2 regions of the Cupriavidus sp. GW822-FHT06G04 genome follow, and region 1 is predicted to be linked to the other one. Evidence: predicted binding sites of a transcription regulator. Region 1 holds the regulator's gene; the other holds the start of a gene.
The links. Region 1 encodes LexA, which represses DNA repair genes until DNA is damaged. Its sites were predicted from a motif close to ACTGTATNNNNATACAGT; they were not measured.
Positions count from the first base shown of each region.

Region 2: a site for LexA is predicted at 2,143-2,160, ahead of AC1RKI_RS22630 (CppA family protein). Genes of this name have one in related genera too.

Region 1 is NZ_JBXALD010000011.1:260,867-264,279, reverse strand. Features, by position in the region: gene AC1RKI_RS23685 (T6SS immunity protein Tli4 family protein) at 1-893, shown strand, start outside; gene AC1RKI_RS23680 (hypothetical protein) at 1,024-1,200, opposite strand; gene lexA (transcriptional repressor LexA) at 1,345-2,001, opposite strand; gene AC1RKI_RS23670 (asparaginase) at 2,199-3,206, shown strand; gene rpsF (30S ribosomal protein S6) at 3,322-3,413, shown strand, end outside.
Region 2 is NZ_JBXALD010000011.1:34,089-37,501, reverse strand. Features, by position in the region: gene AC1RKI_RS22635 (thiamine pyrophosphate-binding protein) at 1-1,665, shown strand, start outside; gene AC1RKI_RS22630 (CppA family protein) at 1,779-2,108, opposite strand; gene AC1RKI_RS22625 (LysR substrate-binding domain-containing protein) at 2,329-3,240, shown strand; gene hglS (2-oxoadipate dioxygenase/decarboxylase HglS) at 3,397-3,413, shown strand, end outside.

The sequences.
Region 1 (3,413 bases):
TCAAGGTCGAGGGGGTACACATCAGCACCGAGCCCATGACGATCGATGCACACCGTCGGGCGATTCAAAATCGTAGCGATGAGCTGACGACTGCAAAGAGCTATTTCGGCTATCGGTTTCTGTATGCCGACCAGGAAGTCAAAGGGATTCCGGATTCTCGGTACTTCGTATCTTTGGGAAGTATTTACGAAGATCCGGACAGCATACGCATCATCGAAGCCTACAGATGGAACAGTGGGCATCAAATCAAAATGCAGGTCGCAGCGTCTTCGGCAAAGGATTCGCTGTACTTCAAGGATCAACCCTCTATCAGAGACGATCCTGACATGACCAATGTCTCCGAGCGTCTTAGCCAAGTCATCTCACTGCTATCGAGGGCCAGAGGGCGCTCCGATGATGAGATTCCAGGCGAGCCGGGAGTGTGTTTCCAAGGTGGATTCTTGCAGGGCAAGGCGCGTGATCGAGAGAATACCAGCACTATGTTTGTGTTGAACGGCCATGACGATGTCAGCTTCAACATCGATACGGATTCGGATATCCAAACTGAGGATTCACTATTGCAGCGAGGCGCACAGATCAGGACGGCGCTGAGTCGAAGCAGCGGGCGTACGCTACGGAATGGTTCCGTAGCCCTGAAGGACTTGCCAGCCGAAGAATGGTTGATGGCGGGGAAAACGGTGCTACGCATCCAGGGGTTCCATTTTTCCCTTGAAGCCAATAGCGTGATCGGCAGTCCGCTATCCCCGTTGATATCTCTGGATTTGGATGTGGGCGCGCCCAACAAACTGTTAAATCTGCATGAGCTGGATCGCGTTTCCCTAACCGAAGGCGAGTCCATCGCCCTCTGGGACAAGGTGACGCGCACTCTCCGGCCACGGCCCAACGCGTTCTGAGGGAGCCATCTCCAGTGTGCTCCCGCCGGGTATCGACTATCCATGACCCGGCGCGCTAATAGTCTCTATCCCACCTTCACCCCGCGCCGATTCGATCGGCGCGGGCCTTCACGTCTTCGACCTCGGGGCCTCAGACAGCAAGTGGTTTCGCCGGCAGATCGTCGAGTTCAAGCATGCGGCAGATTGCCGCCATATTGCCGACCATCGTGCGGCGCTGGGCGCCCTGGTAGACGCGGACGCCCTTGATCTGGCGGAACGGCACCGGTTTGACTGGGCGACGGGAAGCGACGGTGTTCGATTGCAGCATGGCAGCACCTCGTAATTTGCGACAGCAAGAGTCCGCGCCCGTCGTCCTGAGAGGACGGGGCGGCATGGGCAAAGCAAAGCGGGTGACCAGGGCAGAAGGTTGTACTGCCTGGTCCAGACTGGGAGCCTGGGTGTCTCGCTAAGGCTAGAATCCTGACGACCGGATCAGGCCAACAGCGATGCCTTCCAGTGAAAATTCGTCTCGTCCGGACTCCAGCACGATGTTTGCGAAGTCCGGGTTCTCGGCGATCAGTTCGATCGATTCGCCGCGTTTCTTCAGGCGTTTGACGGTGACATCCTCGCCGATGCGCGCCACCACGATCTTTCCGTTCGGTGCTTCGTTGGCTTTCTTTACGGCCAGCAGGTCGCCGTCTAGGATGCCTGCATCGCGCATGCTCAGGCCGCGCACGCGTAACAGATAATCGGGGCGCTCGTCGAACACCGAGGCATCCACCTGGTATTGGCGATCGATATGTTCGGCCGCCAGGATGGGGCTGCCTGCCGCGACGCGGCCAACCAGCGGCAGCGTCAATTGCAGCACGCCTGCCATCGGCAAGGAAAATTGGTCCGGCCGCTCGGAATCGCTGCGCGAAACCTTTAGCCGGATGCCCCGCGATGCACCGGGCGTTAACTCGATAACACCCTTGCGCGCAAGCGCTCGCAGGTGCTCCTCAGCCGAATTGGGAGAGGAGAAGCCGAATTCGGCGGCGATTTCAGCGCGCGTCGGCGGGAAGCCTGTACGCTGAATTGCATCGCGGATCAGATCGAAAATCTGCTGCTGCCGGGGTGTCAGGGTCGCCATGGTTCGCCGGTCTCGTGCCGAAGCACTGTATGTTTAAACAGTATGCTGTGATTTTATACAGTATCGAGTGAAGTGCAAGCACAATTTGCAGCGGGCTTGCAAAGCCGTGGGTGGCCGTTGCTGCGCGCGGGTTTGCCGCGGTTGGGGCGCGCGGGCGTGACGGATACAATCGCCGAGCTCCAACTTACTGATCAGACATGTCAGCTTCCTTGCCTCGAATCGTCATCCTCGCCACGGGCGGCACGATTGCCGGCTCGTCCGGAAACCCCGCCAGCAGCGCGCGCTACCAGGCGGCGACCGTGCCGGTATCGCAGCTCGTAGACGCTGTGCCCGCGCTCGCTGCCGTCGCGCGGATCGAGACCGAGCAAGTGGCGCAGATCGATAGCAAGGACCTGCGGTTCGACTTGTGGGAGCGCCTGGCTGCACGGTTGGCGTACTGGTCCACCAGCGAGGATGTCGACGGAATAGTGATCACGCACGGGACCGATACACTTGAAGAAACGGCGATGTTCCTGCACCTGACGCAGACGTGTCCGATTCCCATTGTCATGACGGCGGCCATGCGGCCGTCCACGTCGCTGTCGGCGGATGGGCCCTTGAACTTGCTCGATGCGGTGCGCGTGGCTGGCAGTACCGGGGCGCGAGGGAAGGGCGTGTTGGTGGTATTGAACCAGCAGATTCATGCGGCGCGCGATGTCGCCAAGATGCACACATCGGCGGTCGATGCGTTCGCCTCGCCGGCGGGCGGTCCGCTGGGATTCGTCCAGGACGCCTATATTCGATTCCATCGCGCACCAGCCGAGGGCCGGGTGCCGGTGCAGCGTCTGCCCGTACCGACTGACTGGCCGGAGGTGGAAATTGTGTCGAGCTATGCGCAACCCGGGCGCATTGCGATCGATGCACTGGTTGCCGCGGGTGTGCAGGGGCTTGTCGTCGCGGCGGCCGGCAATGGGTCGATCCACGAAACGCTGGCGGCGGCGCTGGCCGATGCGGCTGGCCAGGGCGTGGCGGTGGTGCGCAGCTCCCGCACCTGTGCCGGACACGTTGCTATTCCCGAGACGGTCCGCCCGGAAGTGGGCATGTTTGTATCAGCCACAGACCTGAATCCCTATAAGGCGCGCGTGTTGCTCCTGCTGCTGTTGGCGGCTGATCTGCATTTGGCGCGCGACCCGCAGCGGCTGCAGGCGCTGTTTGCCGCACACTGAAGCCAATCCGGTACGTATCCTTGCGGGTCATCCGGTTTTCGGGCTATACTCGCCGGCTATCCAACCTTGCCGCACCGGACTTGACGCCCGGGTGGCTCATCCATAAGGAGCGTCAATGCGTCATTACGAAATCGTATTTATCGTCCATCCGGACCAGAGCGAACAAGTTCCGGCGATGATCGAGCGCTACAAGCAGCTGGTCACGTC
Region 2 (3,413 bases), 230 kb from region 1:
GTTGCATCTTCTGCCCGCACTGGCGGGCGCGTGCTTGTCGACCAACTGCGCATCCATGGCGCCGAGCGCATCTTCTGCGTGCCGGGCGAAAGCTTTCTCGATGTCCTGGACGCGCTGCACGATCAGCCCGCCATCGACCTCGTCGTCTGCAAACACGAAGGCGCAGCGGCCAACATGGCCGAGGCCGACGGCAAGCTGACCGGCCGCCCGGGCATCTGCTTCGTCACGCGCGGACCGGGCGCCACGCACGGCAGCATCGGCGTGCATATCGCGCAGCAGGACTCCACGCCGATGATCCTGTTCGTGGGACAGATCGCACGCGGCCACAAGGGCCGGGAGGCGTTCCAGGAAGTCGATTACGCCGCGGTGTTCGGATCGATGGCCAAATGGGCGGCCGAGATCGACGATCCCGCGCGCATCCCGGAGATGGTCGCGCGCGCGTTCCAGGTCGCCACGTCGGGCCGGCCCGGGCCGGTGGTGCTCTCGCTGCCCGAGGATGTGCTCGACGGCCTCGTCGCGTGCGCAGATGCCGCGCCGTATCGCGCCGTAGCCGCCGCGCCGCGCGCCGAAGATGCGCAGTCGCTGGCCGACGCGCTGGCTGCTGCGCAGCGCCCACTGGTGATCGCCGGTGGCGCCAACTGGACCGACCAGGCGGTCCGCGATTTCGCCGCGTTCGTGAAGGCCTGGGATTTGCCCGTGGCTTGCGCCTTCCGTCGCCAGGACGTGATCGACAACCGCGATCCGCATTACGTCGGCCATCTGAGTCTGGGCGTCAGCCCCAAGCTGGCGGCGCGGGTCAAGGGGGCGGATCTGATCGTGGCCTTCGGCACGCGGCTGGGCGACATCGCCACCGATGGCTACACGCTGCTGGATGCGCCGTTGCCGCAGCAGAAGCTCGTGCATATTCATGCGGACAGCGCGGAACTGGGGCGCGTCTACCAGGCCGCATTGCCGATTCACGCCGGGATTGCGCCGGGTGCGGCGATGCTGGCGTCGCTGCCCGCGCCCGCGTCGTTGCCATGGCGCGAATGGACTGCCGGCGCGCGCGCCGAGCACGAGGCGTTTGTGACGCCGCCGAAGCCGCATGCGGAACTGACCGGCGTCGACATGGCGGCTGCCATGGCGCATCTGAACCAGACGCTGCCCGACGACGCGATGCTGACCAATGGCGCGGGCAACTACACGGTCTGGCTGCATCGCTTCTATGCGTACCGTCGGCCGCGCACGGAACTGGCGCCCACCTGCGGCGCAATGGGGTACGGCCTGCCGGCGGCCATCGCCGCCAAGCTGCGTCATCCCGAGAAGACGGTGGTGTGTTTTGCGGGCGATGGTTGCTTCCTGATGTACCCGCAGGAAATCGCCACGGCCGCCGCGCATGGCGCCAACCTGATCGTGATCCTGGTGAACAATCGCATGTACGGCACGATCCGCATGCATCAGGAGCGCCGTTATCCAGGGCGCCAGAGCGGCACGGCGATCGTCAACCCGGATTTCGTCGCGATGGCACAGTCGTGCGGTGCATGGGCGGAACGGGTCGAGAAAACCGACGATTTCGCCGCAGCGTTCGAGCGCGCCCAGCGGGCAGGCAAGCCCGCCGTACTCGAATTGATGACCGATCCGCTACAAATCACGCCCGCAATGCGTGTGACGGATCTGCCGCATTGAATGGTCGTCGGACGGGTTTAGGGCGAATTATGGGATTTCAATAATTCGCCCTAAACCCGACGAGGAGCCCCGTCAGCGGCAGCAGACGGCCCACAAGCGGCGGGATGTGGCCACTAGTGGTCAGCCTGGAATAACGATCCCTGCCTCAGGGTGTCTTGAGGCGTGGTCCGGCGCGCCGCATCGGGTGGATTCAGGATCTGGCGGATCTGGGCCAGATAGCGCTCGCCCACCGCGCGATGGGTCTTGCGCGCCTCCTCGGCAAACATCCGGCGCGTTGGCGGTCGGATCTTCAGTAGCCGGCAAATCGTTGACAGATAAGGCTTTTTCCCTTCGGCGGCGGCCCGGCGCGCGGCCGATGCCAGCGCGGCGTCGCCAATGCGGCCGCGCAGCCAGACCAGGATCTGGCGGTCATATTCGTTTTGCACACGGATCAGGTGTTCCATCAGAAAACTCCCAATACTGTTCATGCATACAGTACCTGTAAATATATACAGTAATCGGGATTTTTCAAGGGCGAAAGACGGGCAAGCCGCGCGCGTCGGTGCCACAATGCCAGCCGTTTCCGATCCACGCCGCCGTGCCATGCCTGCCAGTACGACCGATTCGCGCCAGATATTCGACCCGCTTCGCCCGCGCATTGAACGCACTGAATTGCGCTGATTTATGCGACTCCCCAGTCTGATCGCCCTCCAGATGCTGGAATGCGCCGCGCGCCTTGGCAGCTTCACGCGCGCCGCGGCCGAACTCAATGTCACCGAGAGCGCCATTTCGCGCCAGATCCAGGCGTTGGAAGCGCGCCTTGGCGTGCGATTTTTCGAGCGCGTCCGGCAGCGCGTCGTGCTGACATCGGAAGGCGACCGTTATGTGCGCGAAATTCGCGCCGAACTAAAGGCCATCGAACGCGCCACCAAGGATCTGGCGTCGCGCGCGGGCGGCATGGAAGTGATCGAGCTGGCCGTGGTGCCCACCTTTGCCACGCAATGGCTGATCCCGCGGCTGGCCGGCTTCCGCATCGACAGCCCGCGTATCGTGGTCAATATCCACGCGCGGCCCGAGCCATTCCACTTTGGCGATTCCGTCTACGATGCGGCGATCTATTTCGGGGATCGACCTTGGGATGGCCATCCGAGCGCCGCTTTGATCGACGAGGGCCCGTCGATTCCGGTGTGCAGTCCCACGCTGCTGGCTCACGCCAAGCTGCGCCGCCGCGAGGATCTGCTGCGCCTGCCGCTGTTGCACCTGGCCAGCCGGCCCGACGCCTGGCCCGACTGGTTCAGCGGCGAGGACGAAGCCATGCGCCGGCGCGCGCGGCTGGGCCCGCGCTACGACCTGTTCACGATGGTGACGCGCGGCGCCATTGCCGGACTCGGTGTGGCCGTGCTGCCGGAAATGATGGTTCGTTCCGAAATGGAAAGTGGTCAGTTGGTGACGCTGCCTTTTCCCGCCGCGCATGAGGCCGGGCGCAGCGGGTCGTACTTCCTCAGCCATCGGCAGGAAAAGCCCGGTGAAACCAAGCTGGCACGATTTGCTTCGTGGCTGGTCGGGCAATGTCGGGACGATGCGCCGGCATCCTGATGAGATGACGACAATCCCGGCTTGATGCCAGAACTGCATCAAGTCGGGAAAAAATATCAATTGCGCACCCGAGCGGGCAAGGCGAAACTTGGCGCCGTTCGTTTTTGCCGCTGTCCGCGATCGCGGCGCGCCGATTCCCTGCAGTCAGTCAACACAATGTCTTCGACCCATAC